Regions from separate parts of the Serratia sp. HNCC26DJ206 genome, predicted to be linked through region 1. Evidence: riboswitches for the same ligand, from Rfam matches in the RefSeq annotation. Region 1 holds a riboswitch; each other region holds the start of a gene.
What was found. Region 1 has a riboswitch for thiamine pyrophosphate ahead of thiB (thiamine ABC transporter substrate binding subunit). Riboswitches for the same ligand answer to the same signal wherever they lie in the genome.

Region 1 (3,674 bases):
TTTGCACTGGCGTTTTTATCTGCGCCCGGCGATTCGTTTCCACCATGGCCGCGAGCTAGAGATGGAAGACGTGATCCATTCCCTGAACCGGCTGATCCCGCAGCCTCTGTTTTCCCATATCGATAAAGTCACTTCCCCCACGCCCTATGTGATCGACGTCCATCTGCACAGCCCGGACTACTGGCTGCCCTGGCTGCTGGGCAGTGTGCATGCCATGATCCTGCCGCGCGAATGGCAGAGCCTGCCGGATTTCGCCCGCCATCCCGTCGGCACCGGTCCTTACAGCGTGGTGCACAATCATCGCAGCCAGATGAAGATCCATGCCTTCGATGATTACTTTGGCTATCGCGCGCTGATTGATGAAGTCAACATCTGGGTGCTGCCAGAAGTCACCGAAGAACTGGTGCATTCAGGCGTGCAGTTGCAGGGGGATGAAACGGGTAAAAATGAGTTGGAAAGCCGCCTTGAAGAAGGCTGTTATTTCCTGCTGTTTGACCAGCGCTCAACGCTGGCGGCCAATCCTGAAATCCGCAGTTGGCTGAGTGAACTGATCAACCCGATCGCCCTGCTGAGCCACGCAGGATCGGTATATCAACGCTATTGGGCACCGGCCTACGGCATTCTGCCACGCTGGTTACATAACCGCGCATTGGGGCAGCAACCCAAACCTGCGGGGCTAACCGAACTGACGTTAACTTTCTACAGCGAGCACTCGGAATTCCACGCCATCCAGCAGGCCATCACCGCCTTACTGGCGCAACACGGAATCAAGCTTAACGTACAAATCATCAACTACGATGACTGGCATAAGGGCGAGGCGAACAGCGATTTATGGCTTGGCAGCGCCAACTTCACGCTGCCGCTGGAGTTTTCCCTGTTTGCCACGCTGTATGAAACGCCGTTAATCCAGCACTGTTTGAGCGAAGATATCGCCGAGGATGCGGCTTTGTGGCGCGATAACCGCTTGCCGCTGGCGGAGTTCTGCCAACGCTTGGTCAGCAGCCATCAGTTGCACCCGCTGTTCCATCACTGGTTGCAACTGCACGGCCAACGCAGCATGCGCGGGGTACGCATGAATACCCTTGGGTGGTTCGATTTTAAATCGGCCTGGTTCGCCCCGCCGGAAACATAAGTCTCTTTCACCACTGCCCGTTAATCTCTACAATAGCGCCGTCTCAACGGGGTGCGGAAAACAACGAGCGCTGCATGAAAACGCAGCACGTTTTTTTCCGCTGAGAGTACACCCGTCGAACCTGATCCGGTCAATACCGGCGGAGGGATTTGAGTACCGCGTCGCTTATCCCCAATAGATTTCAAGTTGCAGCTAACAACGCTGCGGCTTGAAAGATGATGGGGATTCACGCCCTCAGAGTCCTTTGCCCCCTTAAATTTCAGGAGTGCAAAGTGGTCAAAAAATACCTGCCTTACCTATTGCTGTTGGCTGCGGCCCCCGTGCTGGCCAAGCCTACGCTGACGGTTTACACCTACGATTCTTTCGCCGCCGACTGGGGCCCTGGCCCAGCAATTAAAAAAGCCTTCGAGGCCGATTGTGACTGCGAATTGAAATTTGTGGCGCTGGAAGACGGCGTTTCACTGCTCAACCGCGTGCGGATGGAGGGCAACAACAGCGCTGCCGATATCGTGCTGGGGTTGGACAACAATCTGCTGCAAGCGGCAAAACAAACCGGCCTGTTCGCCGAGAGCCAGGTTGATACCGGCAAGCTCACCGTGCCAGGTGGCTGGCAGGACAACACCTTCATCCCTTACGATTACGGCTACTTCGCCTTTGTTTACAACAAAGACAAACTGAAAAACCCGCCGAAAAGCCTGCAAGAGCTGGTGAGCAGCGATCAACCCTGGAAAATCATCTATCAGGATCCGCGCACCAGCACGCCGGGGCTCGGCCTGCTGCTGTGGATGCAGAAAGTGTATGGCGACAAAGCACCGGAAGCCTGGCAGCAACTGGCGAAAAAAACCGTTACCGTCACCAAAGGCTGGAGCGAAGCCTATGGCCTGTTCCTGAAAGGCGAAGGCGATCTGGTGCTGAGCTATACCACCTCCCCGGCTTACCATCTGATTGAAGAGAAAAAAGACAGCTACGCAGCCGCCAACTTCAGCGAAGGCCATTACCTGCAAGTCGAAGTGGCCGCTAAACTGAAGGCCAGCAAAAACCCGGAGCTGGCAGAGCGCTTTATGCAGTTTATGGTTACGCCAGCCTTCCAGAACACCATTCCTACCGGCAACTGGATGTACCCGGTGATTGAAACCACGCTGCCTGCGGGTTTTGAACAGATGACCGTGCCGCAAACCGCATTGCAATTCAGTGCAGAAGAAGTGGCAAAACAGCGTGGTGACTGGGTACGGGCATGGCAAACCGCCGTCAGCCACTGATCCCGCGTTGGCTATGGCCGGGGCTGATGGCCGCTGGCCTGATCGGGCTGATCGCACTGCTGGCGATGGGCTCCTTATGGCGACACGCACCCAGCAGCGACTGGCGTAGCTTATGGCAAGACAGCTATCTGTGGCACGTGGTGCGCTTTACCTTCTGGCAGGCGCTGCTGTCGGCCCTGATCTCGGTACTTCCCGCCATCCCGCTGGCTCGTGCGCTCTATCGGCGGCGCTTCCCTGGCCGCAACCTACTGCTGCGCCTATGCGCCATGACGCTGGTCTTGCCGGTGCTGGTGGCGGTTTTCGGCATCCTGAGCGTGTACGGCAAGCAAGGCTGGCTGGCGGTGGTGTGCGGTTGGCTAGGGATCCATTACAGTTTCTCGCCCTATGGCCTACAGGGCATCCTGCTGGCACATCTGTTCTTTAATCTGCCGCTGGCCAGCCGTTTACTGTTGCAGGCGCTGGAAAATATCCCCACGGAACAGCGCCAACTGGCGGCACAACTGGGGATGAATGGCTGGCAGCAGTTCCGCTTTGTGGAATGGCCCGCGCTGCGCCGCCAGATCCTGCCCAGCGGCGCATTGATTTTTATGCTGTGTTTCGCCAGTTTTGCCACCGTGCTGTCGCTGGGCGGTGGGCCACAGGCCACCACCATTGAGTTGGCGATCTATCAGGCATTGAGTTACGACTACGATCTCAGCCGCGCCGCGCTGCTGGCGCTGATCCAACTGACCTGCTGCCTTGGGTTGGTGGTGCTCAGCCAACGCTTGAACCAGGCGCTGCCGGTCGGCCATACCCATGCTCAAAGCTGGCGCAACCCAGAAGACAGCCGCGGACGGCGCATCGGCGATACGCTGCTGATTAGCGCCGCCCTGTTATTGCTGTTACCGCCGCTGTTGGCGGTGATTATCGACGGAACCAATCACCGCCTGATCAGCGTGCTGCAACAGCCGCTACTGTGGCAGGCGCTGTTGACGTCGCTGCGTATCGCACTCGGTGCCGGTCTGCTATGCGTGGTGCTAACTATGATGCTGCTGTGGAGCAGCCGCGAACTGAAACTACGGCAGCGGCCCGCACAGGGCCAAATGCTGGAACTGAGCGGCATGCTGATCCTGGCGATGCCGGGCATTGTGCTGGCAACCGGCTTCTTCCTGCTGCTGAGCGATACCGTCGGGCTGCCGCAATCCCCCTATGCGCTGGTGATCCTCACCAACGCACTGATGGCGGTACCTTACGCGTTGAAAGTGCTGGAAAACCCGATGCGCGATCTGGCCGAGCGCTATAAT
Region 2 (3,674 bases), on a different contig from region 1:
TGGTGCACTGGCCCAATACCCTGCCCCACTTCTAGGCTATCGGCCTGCTGCAAAGCTTGTTGCAGATAGGCCTTGGCCTCCATCACCGTTGCAACCCAATTCTCATGACGCGGGCGCAATGCCGCCAGCGCGGCTGAAAGTGTGCAGCCGGTGCCATGGGTATGCCGGGTCGCCACGCGCGGCGCAGTGAAACGCTGCTCCAGATCGGCGGTAAATAACCAATCCGGACTCTCACCTTCGTTCAAGTGCCCCCCTTTTATCAGCACCGCCTGGCAACCCATCGCCAGCAATGCCTGCCCCTGCTCGCGCATTTGCCGTTCATTCTCGGCCGGTGCGCAAGCCAGCAACGCCGCCGCTTCCGGCAAATTTGGCGTGATAAGAGAAACCAACGGCAATAATTCACGGCGGATAGACTCCACAGCCTCTGGTGCCAGCAGCGGATCGCCGCTTTTGGCAAGCATCACCGTATCGAGCACCACATAAGGCAGTTGATAGTGCCGCAGACGTTCCGCCACCGCAGTGACGATCTCCGCATTGGCTAGCATGCCGATCTTGGCGCTGTCGATCCGCACATCGCTGAGTACGGAATCAAGCTGGGCAGCCACAAAGGCTGGATCGATGTGATATACCGACTGCACCCCACGGGTGTTTTGCGCCACCAAGGCGGTGATCACGCTGGTACCATAGGCCCCCAGCGCCGAAAAAGCTTTCAGATCGGCCTGGATCCCCGCGCCACCGCTCGGATCGGTGCCCGCAATGGTTAGAGCATTAATACGTTTCATTGCAGATCCTCTGAGGTCAGTTGATAAAGCGCATCGAGAAATGCCGGGGTAAAGCTGCCGGGGCCGCTACAGCGTGCCACCGCACGTTCACCGCATAGCGACATCACCCGGCAAGCGGTGGCTACGTTATCCAACCGCTCGCCCGGCAGGCTGCAAAAGGCAGCCACTACCGCAGACAGCGCGCAGCCGGTGCCCACCACCCGCGTCATCAGGATATCGCCACCGGTCACGGCCCAGTCACGCTCGCCGTCGGTGATGTAATCCACCACCCCGCTCACCGCCACAATCGCACCGCTACTCTGGGCCAGTTCACGCGCTGCCGGTAACGCTGCCAGTGAGTCGTCATTGCTGTCGACGCCACGGCCGCTAGCCCGTAGACCGCTCAGCGCCATAATCTCCGACGCGTTACCGCGGATCGCCGCAGGCTGTAGCATCAGTAAACGCTGAGCAAAATCAGTGCGATAAGTCAAACCGCCCACCGCAACCGGATCCAACGCCCAAGGCTTGCCTGCGTGATTGGCAGCCTCGATAGCGGCCAACATCGACTCGGCCCGCGCGCTGTGCAGCGTACCGATATTGATCAGCAACGCATCCGCCACACGGCTGAACTGTGCGGCCTCGGCAGGCTCGACCACCATCGCCGGAGAAGCCCCTAGGGCCAGCAGAACATTGGCGGTCAATTCCTGTACCACTTCGTTAGTCAGGCAATGAATCAACGGGAGATGGCGTTTAAATTGGTGAAAACAGGCCGCGGCACGGTTGCCGGGTAACACATCAGGTCGAGTCAACATATTGCTCCCAACCGGCGTTCAAGAAGGCGGGTACCGGTTGAGATACCGAGACTTCCCTACGCTGGTATTATCCAGATCAGGTAATACGGGTAAATTCTCAGCCGATTACATCGGCACCCCGAGTCATTGAAAAATCATTAAATTTTTGTTGGCTGTCTCGCCAACGTCGATCAGGATAATCGCCAAACCTGGGGCTGTAAACCCATTTTAGGGAAGACTCCAGGTTGAGCCTATTTAGCTTAATGACAGGGAATATATTTGCAGGATAAATTTCAAAAAATAATGCATGCATTTTCCATATTAAACATGACGTCATTCTTTATGTTTTGTGCTGATTATGCATCACAACTCAAATTGAAACTTGACAAGGCAGCCGAAAAATTAGCGCGATTAATACTTAAAAATTAATGTCGATATGATCCCCAACAGGAACGATCAGACATACTCATTATCTGAAGCTTATTCTATTGCATTAATAAACAGAGATCGGGTAGATTGCTCCCGACCTCATAAGCTGCCGTTGTACTGGCTTAGGAGCAGGGAGTTCGTCTTGTTATTTAGGGATACATATAATGAGTTCTGTACCACAACAAAACACCACCTCGTTTGCTTTCGTTCTCGCCTCTTGGGCAGCACTCCTCGGCGGTTTTGGCGTGTTTCTGCTGGGCCTGTGGAATGCGGAAATGCAATTGAATGAAAAAGGCTATTATTTCGCCGTATTGATATTGGGCCTGTTTACCGCCATAACCATTCAAAAGACGGTCCGCGATCAGCAAGATGGCATTCCAGTGACTCATATTTATAGTATTACTTGCTGGGTGGCTTTTGCGATTGCCGTAGGCCTGTTATGCATCGGTTTGTGGAATGCCAAATTATTATTAAGTGAGAAAGGTTTCTACGGTGTCTCCTTCTTTCTTAGCCTGTTTGGCGCCATTGCGGTGCAGAAAAATACCCGCGATGCGGCCAAAAACTACGGCAGCGAAGCTGAATACAGCGTAGATAAAGATGTAACGGTAGAATAATGTATTGCTCAGGGGGTTAACCCCCTGATTATTACCCCATATAAATATCATCTTTACCATATAATAAGTTTAAACAACCTGCCAGTAACCGCTCTTAGTCGACCCAACTCTTGCTAATCGTTTTTCCTCCTGTAATACCTTGATAGTGCGCTCGATCGTACGGCTACTTACCTTCAACTCACCAGCAAGTTGCACAATAGTCATGGAAGGATTAGCGGTGACAGCAGCTAAGATGCGTTCTGCGGATGGATGAATTCAAATTCGTAATGGAATATGGAACTGGCAATCAACGGGTGGATATCAGTGTGCTGTAACCATGTCAGCAGATCGCTGACTAAACGCGGCAATTGATTGGCTGGCGGAGCCATATGAATCAGCTGCTTTTCCCGATACACGCCAACATTACCACTGCGCAACTGACCTGGCGCATCCACTAGGCCAACCATCAGTAAACGATGTGCTGCCAGTAAGTCATCAAACCGATGGCTCTGCCAGTCAGGCAATTTTTCATAGGCAAGGATCGCGTTACGAACTTCCTGAATATCTTTTGCCGGCGCCAATACCCGTTTACCATCCATGATCGCAGTAACCTGTTCGGTAGACAGACTGTTGTGCTCAATAGCCAATGATGCCTGGATAGTGCGGATACGGTTCTCTTTACGTAGCAAAGGGGAAGATTGTTCAGCCTGCGCAGCCCAACGGCCTAATAGCTCCCCCACCTCAACCACCTGATTCAGAATGTTTGGTGTTATGGTATAAGGCGGTTGATAACCTGCCATCGTGCTCCCCTCATTATCAAAAAAACAGGCCCAGAATCACCTTGCCAGCCCTCACACTACGCAAATCATGGTGTGTTGAGTACTAAATATCAAGCAGTTGACTGGTTTCACTTAGCTTCAACCTATTTAATGAGGTATTTTTATTCACTACCACTCAAATATGCGGCAGTTAAACCCTTCATTCGATACTTTCATAAAATAAATCAAATAATTAAAAGCAACCAACCCTCTTGCTTATTACCTGTAACCAGTCCTACATTTAATTATAAATATGAGGAAATTATCCTTTCTGGTCAGTTC
Region 3 (3,674 bases), on a different contig from region 1:
GCCATTGTACATGATTCTATTCTGCCCGACACAGCGCCACGGTATCCTCGATCAACCGGCGCGCCACGGTGCCCGGTGGTGGTAACAACGGCAATTGGTCGTGGCGATACCAGCCTGCGTTGAGCAACTCTTTCGGATCGTGACGCAGTTCACCGCTCTGATAATCTGCCATAAAGGCCATCATCAGCGAATGTGGGAACGGCCAGGGTTGAGATGTCACATAACGCAGGTTGGTGATAGCGATATTGCTTTCTTCCATCACCTCACGTGCTACCGCCTGCTCCAGCGTTTCCCCCACCTCCACAAACCCGGCCAACACGGTATGGATGCCGCCGCGGTGGCGCACGTGCTGTGCCAGCAGGATCTCATCATTACGGCGGATGGCGACGATCACGCAAGGCGCAATTTGCGGGTAATAGCGTTCACGGCAGTGATTGCACAGGCAGGCGCTTTCGGTGCGGCTGAGCACCATTTCATGGCCGCAATAGCCACAAAACTTATGTGAGCGGTAAAAGTTGGCCAGTTGCACACCACGCCCGGCCAGTTGGAACAGGCCGCGATCGAGATCGATCAATTGTCGCACAGAGCCCATCTCTCTCGGCATCGGCTGGCATACCAGCCATACCGGTACCCCTTCCCATTCACCAATCTGGCGAGCCTGTAGGCCCAACAGTGAATATGACGCCGCTGAACCCAACGGCAACTCACCTTTCGGCAGCCAAATTTTGCTTTCATGGCTGACGATCCACCAGCCATTTTCGTTACCCGTTAATGCAAGTTCCATATGTTGTTGCACAACCTCTGCTTCACTGGCAATCTAGGAATTGTTCTTTGTTAGATTTTAATAAATTACTGTTTTCTTTCTATTACTCACGGAGTCAAACATGCTCAATAAGTTGGAAAACCTGACTCAACGCGTTGGTGGCAGTAATGAATTAGTTGATCAATGGCTACAGGCACGCAAGCAATTACTGGTCGCCTATTGCACCTTGGTAGGCATCAAACCGAACAAAGAAAAGCATACGCCGCTGAATGAAAAAGCGCTGGAGAACTTTTGCCAGAATCTGGTGGATTATCTCTCTGACGGGCATTTTCACATCTATGGCGAAATTATCAAGCAGGTGGAAGGCTCAGCCAGCCCCAAAATGGCGCTGACCACTAAGTTCTACCCGAAGCTACAGGCCAATACCGAAACGATCATGGCGTTCCACGATCGCTATACCGAAGTGGATATCGATCAGGACGTCTGTCTGGAATTTCATCAGGCACTGTCAGATATCGGCGAAGCCTTGGCGTCACGCTTTGCCCTAGAGGATCACCTGATTCAACTGGCTGCAGAAACCTTACAGCAAGCTCAGCCAGGAGCTTCCAACGCCGATTCGCTGGAAAACCGCGCCTGATCCCATCAATAAACGTTGGCCCACGGACGGGCTGAGTCACCTCGCACCGCCCACAACACCTCAGCATGAAAGATCACGGGTAGGCTTGTAGTTTTTATTCACCCTCCTATACTGGACGCTTCTTGTCGGAGTGCCTAGCGCTGATCTGTTTAACAAATTAGCCAGGCTGAGACCGTTAATTCGGGATCCGCGGAACCTGATCGGGTTAAGACCCGCGAAGGGAACAAGAGTAATCTATCGCCGAACACAGCTTACCCGATCCAGGATCTCGCTGCTTTCTTGGCCAACACCATTACTCCCTCCGAGCTCCAGACAAGCAATTTTCCAAACATCACCCACTGATAGGAATTTGCTATGTCTACGATGAAACAGCCCCGTGCCCGCAAACAGCAGCGCGACGAAGCGCAGCAGTTTATCGATGCCTTACAAGGCGTGACTTTCCCCAACTCTCACCGTATCTATCTGCAAGGTTCACGCAGCGACATCCGTGTTCCGATGCGTGAAATCCAGCTTAGCCCAACGCTTACCGGCGGCAACAAAGATAACCCGCAGTATGAACAGAATGAGGCGATCCCGGTGTATGACACTGCGGGCCCTTACGGCGATCCGCACGCCACACTGGATGTCCATCGCGGCCTGGAAAAACTGCGGGCAGGCTGGATTGAAGAGCGTGCCGATACTGCAACATTGAGTGGCGTCAGTTCCGGCTTTACCCAACAACGACTGGCGGACGAAGGGCTGGATCATCTGCGTTTCGAACACTTACCGTTGCCACGCAAGGCCTTACCCGGCAAATGTGTCACCCAGTTGCACTATGCTCGCGCCGGTATCGTTACGCCAGAGATGGAGTTTATTGCCATCCGCGAAAATATGGGCCGTGAGCGCATTCGTGGCGAGGTGTTACGCCAGCAGCACCCAGGCCAGAACTGGGGTGCCAATCTGCCGGAAAACATCACGCCGGAATTTGTGCGCCAGGAAGTGGCCGCTGGCCGCGCCATCATCCCTGCCAACATCAACCACCCGGAATCCGAGCCGATGATCATTGGCCGTAATTTCCTGGTGAAGGTGAATGCCAATATCGGCAATTCGGCGGTCACTTCGTCGATCGAAGAAGAAGTCGAAAAGCTGGTGTGGTCTACCCGTTGGGGTGCGGATACCGTGATGGATCTCTCCACCGGCCGCTACATCCACGAAACCCGTGAATGGATCCTGCGTAACAGCCCGGTGCCGATTGGCACCGTGCCGATCTATCAGGCACTGGAAAAAGTGAATGGCGTGGCGGAGAATCTGACCTGGGAAATGTTCCGCGATACTCTGCTGGAACAGGCGGAACAGGGCGTGGACTACTTCACCATCCACGCGGGCGTACTGCTGCGCTATGTGCCAATGACCGCCAAACGCCTGACCGGCATTGTGTCACGCGGGGGTTCGATCATGGCGAAGTGGTGCCTGTCGCACCATCAGGAAAACTTCCTCTATCAGCACTTCCGTGAAATCTGCGAAATCTGCGCCGCTTACGACGTTGCCCTGTCGCTCGGCGACGGCCTGCGCCCAGGCTCAATTCAGGATGCCAACGACGAAGCCCAGTTTGCCGAACTGCACACGTTGGGTGAACTGACCAAAGTCGCCTGGGAATATGATGTGCAGGTGATGATCGAAGGCCCAGGCCACGTGCCGATGCAGATGATCCGCCGTAACATGACCGAAGAGTTGGAGCATTGCCACGGAGCACCGTTCTATACCCTTGGCCCATTGACCACCGATATTGCTCCAGGCTACGACCACTTCACCTCGGGGATTGGCGCCGCCATGATCGGCTGGTTCGGCTGCGCAATGCTGTGCTACGTCACGCCAAAAGAGCACCTCGGCCTGCCAAACAAGGAAGACGTGAAGCAAGGGCTGATCACCTACAAGATCGCGGCCCACGCTGCCGATCTGGCGAAGGGCCATCCGGGTGCGCAGATCCGTGATAACGCCATGTCCAAAGCGCGTTTCGAATTCCGTTGGGAAGATCAGTTCAATCTGGCGTTAGATCCAGACACTGCCCGCGCTTACCACGACGAAACCCTGCCGCAGGAGTCCGGCAAGATCGCGCACTTCTGCTCCATGTGCGGGCCGAAATTCTGCTCAATGAAAATCTCGCAGGAAGTGCGCGATTACGCTGCCGCACAAGAAGCCGCCAAACCGGTCGAAGTCCAGCTTTCCGGCATGGAGAAAATGTCCGCCGAATTCCGCTCACGCGGCAGCGAACTGTACCACAGCGCATCTAACCTA

Region 2: linked by a shared signal. The riboswitch ahead of thiM (hydroxyethylthiazole kinase) and the one ahead of thiB (thiamine ABC transporter substrate binding subunit) in region 1 are both predicted to bind thiamine pyrophosphate.
Region 3: linked by a shared signal. The riboswitch ahead of thiC (phosphomethylpyrimidine synthase ThiC) and the one ahead of thiB (thiamine ABC transporter substrate binding subunit) in region 1 are both predicted to bind thiamine pyrophosphate.

The regions. Positions count from the first base shown of each region.
Region 1 covers NZ_JBXUGP010000007.1:155,937-159,610, forward strand. The annotation lists gene sgrR (HTH-type transcriptional regulator SgrR) at 1-1,132, shown strand, start outside; TPP riboswitch at 1,170-1,298, shown strand; gene thiB (thiamine ABC transporter substrate binding subunit) at 1,405-2,391, shown strand; gene thiP (thiamine/thiamine pyrophosphate ABC transporter permease ThiP) at 2,367-3,674, shown strand, end outside.
Region 2 covers NZ_JBXUGP010000002.1:98,387-102,060, reverse strand. The annotation lists gene thiD (bifunctional hydroxymethylpyrimidine kinase/phosphomethylpyrimidine kinase) at 1-782, opposite strand, end outside; gene thiM (hydroxyethylthiazole kinase) at 779-1,573, opposite strand; TPP riboswitch at 1,610-1,704, opposite strand; gene yiaA (inner membrane protein YiaA) at 2,146-2,595, shown strand; partial or broken gene AC2A1E_RS01885 (Fic family protein) at 2,665-3,374, opposite strand.
Region 3 covers NZ_JBXUGP010000039.1:23,394-27,067, reverse strand. The annotation lists gene nudC (NAD(+) diphosphatase) at 17-784, opposite strand; gene rsd (sigma D regulator) at 885-1,400, shown strand; TPP riboswitch at 1,517-1,640, shown strand; gene thiC (phosphomethylpyrimidine synthase ThiC) at 1,755-3,674, shown strand, end outside.